One region of the Phreatobacter cathodiphilus genome, then DNA from elsewhere that is predicted to be linked to it. Evidence: riboswitches for the same ligand, from Rfam matches in the RefSeq annotation. Region 1 holds a riboswitch; each other region holds the start of a gene.
What was found. A riboswitch is a leader RNA that binds a small molecule or an ion and turns the genes downstream of it on or off. The one in region 1 is predicted to bind cobalamin.
Positions count from the first base shown of each region.

Region 2: another riboswitch for cobalamin. It lies ahead of C6569_RS05695 (TonB-dependent receptor plug domain-containing protein); the one in region 1 lies ahead of C6569_RS04290 (TonB-dependent receptor).
Region 3: another riboswitch for cobalamin. It lies ahead of C6569_RS16615 (HupE/UreJ family protein); the one in region 1 lies ahead of C6569_RS04290 (TonB-dependent receptor).

Region 1 covers NZ_CP027668.1:868,877-873,926, reverse strand. Annotated here, with positions in the region: gene C6569_RS04300 (aminotransferase-like domain-containing protein) at 1-361, opposite strand, end outside; gene C6569_RS04295 (DMT family transporter) at 468-1,331, shown strand; cobalamin riboswitch at 1,379-1,576, shown strand; gene C6569_RS04290 (TonB-dependent receptor) at 1,867-4,035, shown strand; gene C6569_RS04285 (ABC transporter substrate-binding protein) at 4,037-4,945, shown strand; gene C6569_RS04280 (FecCD family ABC transporter permease) at 4,942-5,050, shown strand, end outside.
Region 2 covers NZ_CP027668.1:1,175,757-1,180,806, reverse strand. Annotated here, with positions in the region: gene C6569_RS05715 (IclR family transcriptional regulator) at 1-189, shown strand, start outside; tRNA gene C6569_RS05710 (tRNA-Thr) at 197-271, opposite strand; gene C6569_RS05705 (DUF2778 domain-containing protein) at 593-1,837, shown strand; gene C6569_RS05700 (MBL fold metallo-hydrolase) at 1,958-2,938, shown strand; cobalamin riboswitch at 3,028-3,245, shown strand; gene C6569_RS05695 (TonB-dependent receptor plug domain-containing protein) at 3,376-5,050, shown strand, end outside.
Region 3 covers NZ_CP027668.1:3,461,788-3,466,837, forward strand. Annotated here, with positions in the region: gene cobW (cobalamin biosynthesis protein CobW) at 1-624, opposite strand, end outside; gene C6569_RS16610 (DUF1636 family protein) at 621-1,040, opposite strand; gene C6569_RS16615 (HupE/UreJ family protein) at 1,054-1,686, opposite strand; cobalamin riboswitch at 1,802-1,986, opposite strand; gene cobU (bifunctional adenosylcobinamide kinase/adenosylcobinamide-phosphate guanylyltransferase) at 2,088-2,600, shown strand; gene cobO (cob(I)yrinic acid a,c-diamide adenosyltransferase) at 2,608-3,219, shown strand; gene C6569_RS16630 (cobyric acid synthase) at 3,231-4,682, shown strand; gene cbiB (adenosylcobinamide-phosphate synthase CbiB) at 4,672-5,050, opposite strand, start outside.

The DNA of each region.
Region 1 (5,050 bases):
AGGCGGGAAGCCAGCCGCATCCGGGCATCAGCAGCTCGGTGTTCCGGCCGAGCGACTGCCGCGTGATCCAGAGCGGATCGACCTCCTGGTCCAGTTTCGGACCGAGGTCGGCGAGCGACAGCGGCGCCAGCGGCGCGTCGACATAGAAGCCGGAGCCGGGACGGGAGACGATGAGCCCCTCCGCGGACAATCGCTCGTAGGCCTCGACGACGGTGGACTTCGACACCCTCATCGCGGCCGCGAAGGCGCGGATGGAGGGCAGGCGGGTGCCGGGCGTCAAGGCCCGCTGCGCCAGGCGGTCCTTGACCTCGCGGATGACGCGATCGGTGAGGGTTTCTGCGGAGCCGGCGGCCTGGCGCATATCCGTACTGCTCCCTGATACCAGACAGTTTCTCCGGATTGTACCCAAGCGTGCCTTGCCCGGCCAGCGCGGGGCTGCCACCTGTGCCGCCCCTCGAGGAATTGCCATGGACAAGACGACGGACGGCTGGATCAGCGGGCTGCTGGGCGTGATCATCTTCAGCGGCTCACTGCCGGCGACGCGCGTGGCCGTGGCCGCGTTCGAGCCCATCTTCCTGACGGGCATGCGGGCGACCATCGCCGGGGTGCTGGCCGCGGCCTTGATCGCGTTGTTCCGGGTGTCTCTGCCGCGCGCGGCGGACCTGCTGCCGCTGGCCGTGGTCTCGCTCGGCGTGGTGATGGGCTTTCCGTTGCTGACCGCCCTCGCCTTGCAGCATATCGGCGCGGCCCATTCCATCGTCTTCATCGGCATGCTGCCGCTCGCCACCGCCGCCTTCGGCGTGGTGCGCGCCGGCGAGCGGCCTCGGCCCCTCTTCTGGCTGTTCTCCGGCCTAGGCAGCGCCCTGGTGGCGGGTTTCGCCCTGACGCGCAGCGGCGGATCGACCCTCGCCGGCGACGGGCTGATGCTCGCCGCCGTGCTGGTCTGCGGCCTCGGCTATGCGGAGGGGGCCAAGCTGTCGCGCCGCCTCGGCGGCTGGCAGGTCATCTCGTGGGCGCTGGTGCTCTCGCTGCCGGTCATGGGGGCGCTGGCAGCCTGGGCCTGGCCGCCCTCCTTCGCCGCCGTGACGACGGCCGAATGGGTCAGCCTCGCCTATGTTTCGCTGTTCAGCATGCTCATCGGGTTCGTGTTCTGGTATCGCGGGCTCGCTCTCGGAGGCATCGGCGCCGTCGGACAGTTGCAGCTCCTGCAGCCGTTCTTCGGCCTGACCCTGGCGGCGACCCTGCTGGGTGAGCCCGTCAGCGCGGCTATGATCGCGGTGACCGTGGCCGTGGTCGCCTGCGTCGCGGGGGCCAAGCGCTACGCGGGCTGACGGGCGCCCCTTGCCGCCGCGGCGGTTGACAGGACCTGCCACCGATCCTTAGCTGGCGGCGTCACGGTCCCCCGACTCGCAAGATCGGGGGCTAAGAGGGAAGCCGGTGCGAGACCGGCGCTGCCCCCGCAACTGTCAGCGGCGAGCCTTCTCCCATTCATGTCACTGGACCCGTCGGGGTCCGGGAAGACGGGAGCCGGCGCCGACCCGCGAGCCAGGAGACCTGCCGCGACCAGATAGACGACCTCGGGCGGGGTGCTCCGGCGGTGCGTGTGACAGCGGTCCGCCGCTGTTCATCCGTTCGCACGGCCCCGCTCCAACAGGAACCCGGCCGATGCAAAACGACGCCAACTCTCCGCCGCAGCGCCCTCCCCCGGCATGGTCGCGCGCCCTTCCCGCGGCGCCGCGCCCGCCAGGGACCGAGGCCGGCTTGCATCGTCCGGTTATGTAATATTATAACGTTCCATATCTCGACTCCGGAGCCCCACGCTTCCGGCGACATTGCCGGGCGCCCGCGTGGCGGCCCGAGGGGACCATGATGATCGCATATCCAGCCGGAGCCCGCCGCGCGGCACCCCTCGTCGCCGCCCTGGCGCTCATGCCTTCCATCGCCACGGGGCAGGAGGCTCCCGCGACCGTGCTCGACGATATCGTCGTCACCTCGACGGGCCGGCCCGAACCGCGCAGCCAGATCACCGGCACGGTCCAGGTCATCGAGGGAGAGCGACTGGCGCGCAGCCAGGCCCAGTCGGTGACGGAGCTCCTCGCCGAGAACGCCGTTGGCTTCTTCTCCGAATGGACCCCGGGCCAGACCTCGATCAACATCCGCGGCGGCGCCTCGGACGGCCAGGGCAAGGACTTCCGCAGCCAGGTGCTGGTGCTGATCAACGGCCGGCGCGCCGGCACCGCCAACATCTCCAAACTGTCGCCGGCCGACGTCGCGCGGATTGAAATCGTCCGCGGTCCGGCCTCGGTCATCTACGGGTCCGGCGCCATGGGCGGCGTCATCAACATCATCCTACGCAACGGCCGCAACACGGAGGGTTCCGCCGTGGAGATCCAGGGCGGCTCATGGGGGCTGCTGCAGGGGCGGGGCCACACGGCAGGGCGCTTCGGCGAAAGCGACTATTATCTCGGGCTCGCGGGCGGCCGGCGCGACAGCTATTCGTCGGGATCCGGCGGCGGCCTCATGGCGAACACCCAATGGCAGCGGCTGGGAGCCACCGGCGCCTTCGGCCACCAGATCGACGACCTCAACCGGGTCGACGTGACCATCCGCAGCGACGGCATCTACGATGCCGGATTCCGCGGCTCCTCGTGGAGCACCTTCAACCGCGACCAGCGCACCAACGCCTCCTTCGACGTCGTCTATTCCGGCCGGACGGCGACGGATTTCGCGCGCTGGACCTCCCACAGCTATCTGGTCGAGGACCAGGACATCTTCCGCTGGGCCTCGCGCAGCGGCGGTACGCGGCTCGACATCAACCGGCGCCACCTGAGCATCATGGGCACGAAGTTCGAGCCGATCGTCCACCTCTTCCCCGGCAACGAACTGCTGCTGGGCCTCAACCTGGAGCGCAGCTGGCTGCGCTCGGCACGCTACCGCGAGGCGATCAATCCGCCCTACACCATGGCCCAGGTGGCTCCCCAGGACGCCAACCAGACCGACTCGCTGATGGCCTTCTACGCCGAGAACAGCCAACGCCTGTTCGATGACCGGGTGGTGCTCCGTGCCGGCGTGCGGCATACCCGCGGCTCGACCAGTTTCGACGCGACGCCGAACCTCGCCAACCAGCAGACGGGGTCGCGGCCCTATTCCGCGACGACCTACACGGTGGGCGGCACCTACCGGGCGACGCAGAACCTCAGCTTCCGCACCGGCCTCGCCACCGGCTTCCGCGCTCCCACCGCGACGGAGCTCGCCGGCGACTACACGGTGCTCGCGGGTGGCCAGATCTTCGGCAATCCGAACCTGAGGCCGGAGACCAGCCGCCAGTACGAGGTCGGCGCCACCTTCTCCTGGAACGGCCTCAACATCGACGCCGCGCTGTTCCAGAACACGATCTCGCACCGGATCATCTCACAGCGCCGGACGGGTCCGCTGAACATTTCCGACTACGTCAACAATGCCGGCGACATCGTCATCCGCGGTGTCGAGGTTCAAGCCAGCCTCGACGTGCTGCGCGCCGTCGCGGCCCGGCCGAACGGCTGGCACTGGTCACTGTTCGCCAATGGCGGCTACAATTTCGACATGCGCGACTTCGGCGCCGCCTCGACAGCCAATTCTCGGCAGGTGCAGCGGGTCTACAAGTACCAGGCGTCCATCGGCACGCGATTCGGCCAGCGGGCGGGCGTCGCCATTCCCTGGACTTTCTCCGTCACCGGCATCATGCGCGGTCCGATCTGGTACGACACCGAGGAGAGCCTGACCGTTCCCGCCGGGGAACCGTCCAGCAGCTACATCCACCAGAAGCCGGCCTTCTGGGTCTGGAACGCCCGGCTGGAAGGGGAACTGCGCAAGGGCCTGACCGCCTATGTGGCGATGAACAACATCTTCAACGTCAATCAGCACGCCCTGTTCATCGCCCTCCACCAGCAACCCTTCATCGGCAACACCTCGGCCGCCAATACCAACGGCATCGGCAACTTCGGCAACTCCATGCCGGGCCGGGAGATCGTCGTCGGCCTGAAGGCGGCGTTCTGACGTGATCCGCAGCCGCCGACGGATCCTCCAGGGCCTGGGCGCGGCCGCCGCGGTGCTGGCCGGCCCCGGCGCGCGGGCCTCTTCGCTGGTGCTGACGGATTCGCTCGGCCGCCGGGTGGCTCTGCCCGCGCCGCCACGGCGGATCGTGCCCATCTTCGCCTCCAACACGGAGCTGGTCGCCGCCGCGGGTGCCGCCGACCGGATCGTCGGGGTAGAGGCCTTTACACGCTTTCCCCCGGAGGTCGCGCACCTGCCGCTGGTGGGCGGGCGCCTCGGTTTCTCGGTCGACCGGGTGGCGCGGCTGGCGCCCGATCTCGTCGTCGTCACGCCGGCGCGCCAGGCCGTCCATCAGCTCGTCGACCCGCTGGAACGGCTCGGCATCCCCGTCATGGTGCTGACCCATCCGACGGTCGCGGCCGTGCTGGCGAACCTACGCCTTGTCGCCCGCGCCTGCGGCCTCGAGGAGCGGGGCGAGGCCGCGGCGCGCCGGCTGGAGGCGCGGCTGGGGGCGGTCGCCGGCGCCGACCGGACGGGGCCCGCTCCGCGGGCGCTGATGGTGACCGGCCGGGTTTCGAGCGGCCTGTTGCTGATCGCCAGGCCCGGAACCTACACCGCCGATGCGGTGCGGCTCGCCGGGGCGGTGCCCGCCCTCGGTCCCCAGGTGCTGGCGCAGGTCTCGCCGGAAGCGATCCTGCGCGCCGACCCCGACATCCTGCTCTTCGCGGGAACGGAGGCCGCGCGCGACGAGGTCTTTGCATCCCCCGCCTGGTCGGCCCTCCGGGCGCGGCGCGAAGGGCGGATCGTCACCGTCAGCCGCTCCACCTTCCTCATTCCGGGCCCGCGCGTGGTCGATGGCATCGAGGCCCTCGCCACCGTCCTCGACCGCCATCGCCGTGAGACCCGCTCATGAGCCCGACCGGACAGGACACCCGCAGGGCCGCGACGCCCTGGCTCGCCCTCGGCGGCCTGCTCGCCGCCGCCCTCGCCATCGGCCTCGCCGCCGGTCACGACTGGG
Region 2 (5,050 bases), 310 kb from region 1:
CATGCCGTCTCGGCGAGCCGCATCGTGCCCGGCGCGGGAATCGTCTGCACGCTGCTGCCCACCGCCGACCAGTCGCAGCCCATGGCCGTTGGCATCGGCGGCCAGGCCTTCGAGGTGGTGGAGAAGGAGAAAGTCTTTGCCGCGCTGCTGCGGGGGAAGATCGAACGCCATTTCGGCGCGGGCGGCTGAGAGGAACTGGTGCCGGCGGAGAGGATCGAACTCCCGACCTTCGGTTTACAAAACCGCTGCACTACCGCTGTGCTACGCCGGCACGGACCGGCTCTTTCGGGCCCTGTCCATGGGCGCCTTCTACCCGCTGGCGACGGCGATTTCAAATCGCAAGGCGCCGCGCCGGCATCGGTAGCGGAATGGGGAAACCAGCGTGTGCGGGCCTTTGCCGGCCGGACATGGCGACCGGCTTCACCGGGCGTTAACCCCATCGGCGCCTTATGGTCGCCCAAGTTCTTTGGCTCATGCGTCGCCAACGTCCGGTCGGTCGGACCCGCGTCGAACTCCTTGAGGGGTTGCGCGAGTCGGTCGCCCTGGCACATCTTCGGGGGACCATGTGCCAGGCGTTCCAAGGCTCTTGCGTATGCGTGACCTGACCCGCGGCCGTTCCGGCAAGCCTGCCCGCCCTGCCCGGCAGGACGGGCCCCGTTTTCCCTGGCTGACCGTCCTCGCCGTCTCCGCCGGGCTCGCAGGCCTCGCGACCTATTCGCTGCGCGGCGACAAGGGCGCCGTGGCGCTCGCCGCCATCACCGCGGTGGAAACCGGCTCGCTCGCCGACCCCAAGCCCGCCTTCGCAGCCCTCGGCTCCTTCGCCCCGCTGCTCGACCCGGCGCTCTCGCTGGGACAGCGGCCTGCGACGCTCGCCGAGAGCCGGCCGCTCGGCGCCCACTGGCAGCCGGCCGCGCCTGTCGCCGTCGCACGTGCCTTGCCGGAGGCCGCCCCCGCCCCTGCGGCCCGTCCGAACGTCCTCGCCCTCGCCAGCCTGCCCGGTCGCGAAGCCGGACTTCCCGAGGTCAGCAGCCTGGTCCAGCCGGCGCCGCTGCCGCCCATGAGGCCCGGGACCCAGGCCGAGGCGGAGACCGACGGGCCCGACACCACCATGGTCGCGCCGCTGCCGCTGCGCCGCCCCGCGCAAGCTTCCGCCCCGGCGACCCCCGAGACGCCGCGCGTCGCGTCGCGCCGCCCCGCCGGCGAGACTCAGGCCGCGGCACCTGCCACCCAGCCCGACGGGCGCAACTTCTTCGAGCGCATCTTCGGCCAGCGCCGCGAGGCCGACGGACCGCAGCTCGCCTATGCCCCGTCCAGCGGCGGCGCGGTGGACAGCAGCGCCGGGACGGGCGGCGGCTTCGGCGGCAGCCTCGGCCTGAGCTTTCCCGGCATGGCGGCGCCCAAGCCCCCGATTGGCCTCGCCATCTACGACATCGGCTCGCGCATGGTGTACCTGCCCAACGGCGAGCGTCTCGAGGCCCAGTCCGGCCTCGGCGAGATGCGCAACGATCCGCGCTACGCCCATGTGCGCATGCGCGGGCCCACCCCGCCCCACACCTATGACCTCACCGAGCGCGAGGCGCTGTTCCACGGCGTGCGCGCCATCCGCCTCAATCCCGTGGGCGGATCCCAGGCGATCCACGGCCGCGCCGGCCTCCTCGCCCATACCTACCTGCTGGGGCCGAACGGCGATTCCAACGGCTGCATCTCGATCAAGGACTACAACCGCTTCCTGCAGGCTTTCCTGCGCGGCGAGATCCGCCGGCTGATCGTCGTGCGCACGCGGTCCGAGGCGGTCGCGGCGGTGGCGCGGGCCAATCTCCAGGTGTCCCAGCGCTGAGCCTGCGACCAGCGGTCACATTCATGTGACAAGGCTGGACGGGGGCCGGATTCCGGCAATGTAATCGCCTGCGCGTGGCGGCTGCCATGGCCGCGTGCGTCCTGCTGCCGGAGGAACCCCATGACCACCATCGACCGCCGCACCGCCCTCGCCGCGGGCGCCGCAACGCTCGCCGCGCCCGCCTTCCTGACCGGCGCCACGACGCCGCTCTTCGCCCAGGCCGCGGCCGCTGCCGCTCAGGCGCCGGGCTTCTACAAGTACAAGGTCGGCGACATCACCGTCACCGCCATCAACGACGGCTTCTTCGCCCGCCCGGTCGAGGGCTTCATCCGCAATGCCGAGCTGCCGGCCGTCCAGGCGGCGCTGGGCGCGGCCTTCCTGCCGACCAATGCGGTGCCGATCCCCTTCAACACCCTGGTGGTCGAGACCGGCGGCAAGGTGGTCCTGCTCGACACCGGCAACGGCAATGTCGGCGCGCCGACCTCGGGCACCTGGATGACGAACTTCAAGGCCGCCGGCTTCGACCCCGCCAAGGTCGACTCGGTCGTCATCAGCCACTTCCACGGCGATCACATCAACGGCATCCGGCTGCGTGACGGCACGGCGGTCTTCCCCAATGCGGAGATTTCCGTGCCGGCGCCGGAATGGGCGTTCTGGATGTCGGACGAGCGGATGAACGCCGCGCCCGAGGCCATGCGCGGCGCGTTCCAGAACGTGCGCCGCGTCTTCGGGCCGATCGCCGCCAACGTGAAGCGCTTCGAGCCCAGCACGGAGGTCGGCAACGGCATCACCTCCATGGCCGCCTTCGGCCATTCGCCGGGCCATACGGTCTTCGTCATCGCCTCGGGCAATGCCAAGCTGACCTACATGGCGGACGTGACCAACCACCCCGCCCTCTTCGTGCGCAATCCCGACTGGTCGGCGATCTTCGACATGGACGCGGACGCCGCGCGCGCGACCCGCCGCAGGCTGCTCGACATGGCGGCGAGCGAGAAGACCCGGGTGCACTTCTACCACGCGCCCTTCCCCTCCAACGGCTTCATCGCCAAGGAGGGCAACGGCTACCAGCTCGTCCCGGCGCAGTGGACCCCGGCGATCTGAGCCGAGGGCACCAAGGGGCCCGCCGGTGACGGCGGGCTTCCACACCCGTCCGGCGCGCGTTCCTTGACAGGGCGGTCGCACGCGGCGCATTCATGAGGCCTCGCGACGGCGGCCGCCCTCACCAGGGACGGCCACGGGAATGCGGTGCGCGGCGGGCGTCACAAGCCCTCCGCAAAGCCGCAGCTGCCCCCGCAACTGTAAGCGGCGAGCCCTTCCCCAGATGCCACTGAGGCCGACAAGGCCTCGGGAAGGCGGGACCGGGCGACGACCCGCAAGCCAGGAGACCGGCCGCCGCGACGTCACTGTCCGTGCGTGCGGGATGGCGCGTTCGGGAGCGGTTCGTTCCGCTTGATCCGTGACACCGAATGTCGCGGATTCCTGCTCTCGCCCGGCGAGACACTCCGCGACCCCGTGTGGTCCCGAGCGGAGTTCCGCCCATGTCGTTCCCATCTTCCTCCCCGTCCTTCCAACGCCGTCTTCGCGCCGGCCTCCTCGCCGGGGCGGCCCTCGCCGTGACGCCCGTCCTCGCCCAGCAGCCGCCACGCGAACTGCCGGAGATCACCGTCTTCGGCGCCAGCAACGTGCCGCTGGAGGCCCCGCGCGTCGGCGCATCCGTCACGGTGATCACCGCCGAGGACATCGCCAGTCAGGGCGCCGCCTCGGTGCCGGACGTGCTGCGCCTCGTCCCCGGTGTCGCCGTCAACCAGTCCGGCGGGCGCGGCGGGCTCACGCAGACCCGCGTGCGCGGCGCCGAATCCAACCAGGTTCTGGTCGTCGTCGACGGCATTCCCATCAACGACGTCAATTCCGGCGACGCCGACCTCGCCAACGTGCCGGTCGACAACATCGCCCGGATCGAGGTGATCCGTGGCCCGCAGTCCGGCATCTGGGGGCCGAACGCCCAAGCCGGCGTCATTTCCATCACCACCAAGTCGGGCCGTGGCCTCGCCAAGCCCGAGGTCTCGGCGCGGATCGAGGGCGGCTCCTTCGGCACGGTGCAGGGCTCTGCGCTGGTGCGCGGCGCGCAGGGGCCGTTCTACGGTTCGCTGTCGGTCTCGGGCCTGAGGTCCGGCGGTTTCGTCGTGGCGCCGGGCACCACCCGGCCCAACGGCTCGGACATGGGCGCCTTCACCGCCAAGATCGGCGCCGACCTGACCGACTGGTTCAACGTCGAGGGTGTCGTCCGCATGGTCAGCCGCGGCGGGTTCTACAATCCGGGGAACACCGCCTATGGACCCGGATTCGTGACCGATCCGGCCTACGGCTTCCTCTCGGACGGTAGCGGCCGCAACACCGCCAACGACCTGCAGGGCCGCTTCGTCGCCAACCTGAAGCTGCTCGACGGCGCCTGGACGCACCGTTTCTCGGCGGACGCCTCGCAGCAGTCCACCAATGCCCGCGACAGCTATGTCTCGGCCTTCGGCTTCCTCGAGTCGCAGGGCTTCTGGTCGCGCACCCAGCGCACCCGCGCCGACTACCGCACCGCCTATACGTTCGAGACCCCCGGCCTCCTCGGCGCGCGCCACACGATCGTCGGCGGCGCCGACGCGAGCCGCGAGCATTTCCGCTACTATTACGAGAGCGACGGCTTCTTCGGCCCCTATGTCAACGACAGCTACGCCACCGCCGGCCGCTCCCGTGAGCGGAAGGGCCTCTACGGCGAATATCTCGTCGCCCTGCCGACCGGCCTCTCCCTGTCGGCGGCGCTGCGGCAGGACTGGAACTCGACCTTCCGCAATGCCCTGACCTGGCGGGCGACCGCCGCGCAGACCTTGTCGACCGGCACGCGGCTGCACGCCTCGGTCGGCAAGGGCGTCACCAATCCGACCTTCTTCGAGCTCTTCGGATTCCTCGCCAACTTCACCGGCAACCCGACGCTCCGGCCCGAACATTCCATCGGCTGGGACGCCGGCATCGAGCAGCGCTGGCTCGGCGGCAGGCTCGTCACCGACGTGACCTATTTCCGCGCCAGCGTGCGGGACGCCATCGTCCAGTCGAACGGCACTGCGATCAACCTGCCCTTCGAGACCACCCGCCAGGGCGTCGAGGTGTCGGTGACGGCACGGCCGACGGACTGGCTCGCCATCACCGGCTCCTACACCTACACGGACA
Region 3 (5,050 bases), 1.9 Mb from region 1:
GATGGCCTTGGGCAGATGCGCCGCGATCTCGGCCCGCACGCGCAGGCGGTCGGCCTCGGAGAGCCCGTCGCACTTGTTGAGGAGGATGAGGTCGGCGCAGAGGATCTGGTCCTCGAAGACCTCCTCCAGCGGATTGTCGTGGTCGACCGCGCCGTCTCCGGCGCGCTGCGCCGCCAGCGCCTCCGGGTCGTCGGCGAAGGTCCCCTCCGCGACCGCCGGTCCGTCCACCACGGCGACGACGCCGTCCACGGTAACGCGCGAGCGGATCGCCGGCCAGTTGAAGGCGCCGACGAGCGGCTTCGGCAGGGCGAGGCCGGAGGTCTCGATGAGGATGTGGTCCGGCGGATCGGCGCGGCCGAGCAGCTTTTCCAGCGCCGGAACGAAATCGTCCGCCACCGTGCAGCAGATGCAGCCGTTGGGAAGCTCCACGATGTCCTCCGCCGTGCAGCCGGCGATGCCACAGCCGGCGAGGAAGGAGCCGTCGAAGCCGAGGTCGCCGAACTCGTTGACGAGAACCGCGAGGCGGCGGCCGCCGGCATTCTCGAGCAGGTGGCGGACGAGCGTCGTCTTTCCGGCACCGAGGAAGCCGGTGACGATGGTGCAGGGGATCTTGGTGGGGGTCATGGCGTGGCTCGGCCCAGCGGGGGAATGCGGGCGACGACGCCCTTGCGGATGAAGTCCGGGCGCTCGCGCCAGGGCACGAGCCCGTCGGCGGTGGCCTGGTACTGGGCGGCGAAGGCGACGAGCGGCCCGGCATGGGCCGCCGGGTCCACGTCGCCATAGACATAGGTCCAGCGGCCCGGCGCCGTGATGGACACCGTGCAGGGACGCTTGCAGACCGACAGGCACTCGACCGGCTCGACGACGACACGGGCGCCCGCATCGGTATCGGCCCCGATGGCCTCGCCGAGGGCGGCGAGGAGCTGTACGCCGGGACGCGGCGCGTCCGCGTCGGCGCCGGCTGCCCGGCAGGTCGTGCAGACCATCAGGCGAACGGGTTCGCATCCGGCCGAAGCCGGGCTTTCGACAGGTTGTGACATGGTGGCCTCGGCGTCAGGCGAGGCTTCGGGCGGCGATCACCAGGAAGACGAGGCCGACGGCGCCCATGGCGCCCGCGGCCGCGCGGAACCCCGCCGGGGCCTCGGCGCCGGCCGGGAACAGTCGGCGCGCAGCGAACGCGATGGCGGTGGTGATGGCGGCCTGCACGACGACGAGGCCGACGAGATAGGCGGCGATCGGCATGGGCTCGGCGCCCACCACGCTCTCGGCCAGGGCATGGCCGTGGGCGAAGCCGCCGACCAGGAAGGCGGAGCCGGTCACGGCGACCGGCAGGGCGGGATTGAGCACGGCGATCAGCGCGATGGCGACGAGGCTGCCGGCCACCAGGAGTTCGGCTCCGGGCAGGTCGACGCTGCCGAGGTGGGCGGCGACGCCGACGCCCATGGCTCCGATCCACAGCGCGGGCAGGATGAACCAGCCGCGGCCGGCACGGGAGGCGAGGAGGCCGACCACGACGAGCGCGGCGAGATGGTCGAGGCCGAGAATCGGATGGCCGAAGCCGGAGAGCAGACCCTGCAGGAAGGTGGTCGGCGTCGCGCCGCCCATCGGGTGGTGGGCGAGGGCCGGGCCCGTCGCGGCGAGCGCTGCGAGAGCGGTGGTCAGGGCGGTACGAACGATGGTCGACATCGCGGCAGTCTCCGTCAGGCGGCCGGACGCATCCGGCAAAGCTCCCACAGACGGAGCCGGACGCACGCGACGTCCGGACACAGCCGCCAGCGGAACACCCCGTCCGTTGGGCCTATGAGAAGCACGGGTGACGGCAGGTCTCCTGGCTCACGGCTTTAGCCCTGCACCGCCTTCCCGAACCTCGCAGTCCAGTGGCATTCGGCGCAGGGATCGCCGCTTACAGTTGCGGGGGCAGCCGCGGCGTCGCACCGCGTTCCCTTTTCACCTCCCGGGGGAGGCACCGTCACCCCCATAGGACTATCGGGGCGCTGCGCCATTTGCAATCCGCCCCGGCGGGCGCGGGACGTGTCCGGCCGCGCGGCCGGTTTGCAAGCGGCGCCGGGCTGGGCGATATCCGGCCCATGACCCTTCCCCCCCTCACCCTGGTCCTCGGCGGCGCCCGTTCCGGCAAGAGCCGTCATGCCGAGCGGCTCGTCGAGGCCGTCCCCGGTCCCTGGACCTACATCGCCACGGCCCAGGCCTTCGACGGGGAGATGCGCGACCGCATCGCCCTCCACCGCCAGCGCCGCGGAGCCGGCTGGAGCACCGTGGACGCCCCGCTCGACCTCGCCGGCGCCCTCTTCGCCGCACCGCCGGGCGGCGCCGTGCTGGTCGACTGCCTGACCCTCTGGCTCACCAACGTCATGCTCGCCGAGCGCGATCCTGCGGCCGAATCGCTGGCGCTGGTCGCCGCCTGCCGGGCAGCGCCCGGTCCGCTGGTCCTCGTCGGCAACGAGGTCGGGCTCGGTATCGTGCCGGACAATGCGCTGGCCCGCCGCTTCCGCGACGCCGCCGGCCGGCTGCACCAGGACCTTGCGGCCGCGGCCGACCGCGTGGTCTTCATGGTCGCCGGCCTGCCCATGCAGGTGAAATGAGGACGCGATGACGACCGACACGGACGAGGCCGCCCGCCATCGCGCCAAGATGGAGAAGCGCAAGGCGGTGCAGGACGCCGAGGTGGCGTCCAAGACCATCGAGAAGGGCCTGCTCATCGTCAACACCGGCCCCGGCAAGGGCAAGTCGACCGCCGCCTTCGGCCTCGCCCTGCGCGCCCTCGGCCACGGCTGGCGGGTCGGCGTGGTGCAGTTCATCAAGGGGGCCTGGGACACCGGCGAGCGCCGTGCCCTCGAGGCCTTCGGCGACCGCGTCGCCTGGCACACCATGGGCGAGGGTTTCACCTGGGAGACCCAGGACAAGGCCCGCGACATCGCCGCCGCGACCCGTGCCTTCGACAAGGCGCGCGAGCTGATGGCCGACCCGACCATCGGCCTCGTCGTGCTGGACGAGCTCAACATCGCCCTGCGCTACGACTATCTGCCGCTGGACGAGGTGGTCGCCGCGCTCGCGGGGCGGCGCGAAGGCCTGCACGTGGTCGTCACCGGCCGCAACGCCAAGCCGGAACTGATCGCCGCCGCCGATCTCGTCACCGAGATGGGGCAGGTGAAGCATCATTTCGCCGCCGGCGTGAAGGCGCAGAGGGGCATCGAGTTTTGACCCGCGCGCTGATGATCCAGGGCACGGGCTCGGACGTCGGCAAGTCGCTGCTGGTGGCCGGCCTCGCCCGGCTCTTCGCCAAGCGCGGCCTGACGGTGAGGCCCTTCAAGCCGCAGAACATGTCGAACAATGCCGCCGTCACCGCCGATGGCGGCGAGATCGGACGGGCCCAGGCGCTGCAGGCCCGCGCCGCCTTCGTCGCCCCCTCCGTCCACATGAACCCGGTGCTGCTCAAGCCCCAGAGCGAAACCGGCGCGCAGGTCGTCGTCCAGGGCCGGCGCATCGGCAATGCCGGCGCCCGCGCCTTCCAGGACTGGAAGCCGCGGCTGATGGAGGCGGTGCTGGAGTCCTTCGGCCGCCTGTCGGCGGAAGCCGACCTCGTCCTGGTGGAGGGCGCCGGCTCCGCCTCGGAGATCAACCTGCGGGCCGGCGACATCGCCAATATGGGCTTCGCCCGCGCCACGGGGACGCCGGTGGTCCTCGTCGGCGACATCGAGCGCGGAGGCGTCATCGCCAGCCTCGTCGGAACGAAGACCGTGATCGACCCGGCCGATGCCGCCATGATCAGGGGCTTCATCGTCAACCGCTTCCGCGGCGACCCGAGCCTCTTCGCCGACGGCATGACCGCCATCGCCGCGCGCACCGGCTGGGCGCCGATCGGGCTCGTCCCGTACTGCGCCGAGGCGGCGCGCCTGCCGGCCGAGGACATCATGGGCCTGAAGGCCGGTCTCGCCGCAGGCGAGGCCGGGCGCACCGTCATCGCCGTGCCGGTCATGCCGCGCATCGCCAATTTCGACGATCTCGACCCGCTGAAGGCCGAGCCGGGGGTCGAGGTGAGGCTGGTGGAGGCGGGCACGCCCCTGCCGGCCGAGGCCACGCTGATCCTCCTCCCCGGCTCCAAGGCGACCATCGACGATCTCGCCTTCCTGCGCGCGGAAGGCTGGGACGTCGACATCGCCGCCCATGTGCGGCGCGGCGGCCGAGTGCTCGGCATCTGCGGCGGCTACCAGATACTCGGCCGCACCATCGCCGACCCCGAGGGCATCGAGGGCGCCCCGCGCAGCGTTCCCGGTCTCGGCCTCCTCGACGTCGAGACGGTTCTGACCGCGGACAAGCGCCTCGTGCCGGTCACCGGTGCGGCGGGAGGCATCTCCTTTGCCGGCTATGAGATGCATGTCGGGGTGACGCGGGGCCCGGCGACGGAACGCCCCTTCGCGACCCTCGCGGGCGGCCGCGCCGACGGCGCCGTCTCGCCCGACGGCCGTATCGCCGGCACCTATGTCCACGGCCTCTTCGGTGCGGACGGCATGCGCCGCGCCTTCATCGAGAGCCTCGGCGGCGCGCCGTCCGACCTCGCTTACGAGGCCATGGTCGAACACGTCCTCGACGGCCTGGCCGCCCATCTGAAGCGCCATCTCGACATCGATCGATTGTGGGAGATCGCCGGCGGCGTCAGAGGCTGAGTGCCAGCAGGACCAGCACCGCGACGATCCCCCAGCCGATGGCGAGCGCCCGGCGGTAGAGCCTGAGCGCCGCGCGGATATCGCCGGCATGGGCCTCGATCCGCCCCTCGCCCATGAAGGCATCCGCCACCAGCACCGTGCCGTAAACCCGCGGCCCGGCGAGCCTGAGGCCGAGCGCGCCCGCCATGGCCGCCTCCGGCCAGCCGGAATTGGGCGAACGGTGGCGCCGCGCATCGCGCCGGACGCATCGCCAGGCTCGGCGCGCCGGCTCCGGACCGTCGAGCGCGGCGGCGGCGATGATCAGGCCCGCGGAGAGGCGGGAGGCCGGCAGGTTGACGAGGTCGTCGAGCCGCGCCGCCGCCCAGCCG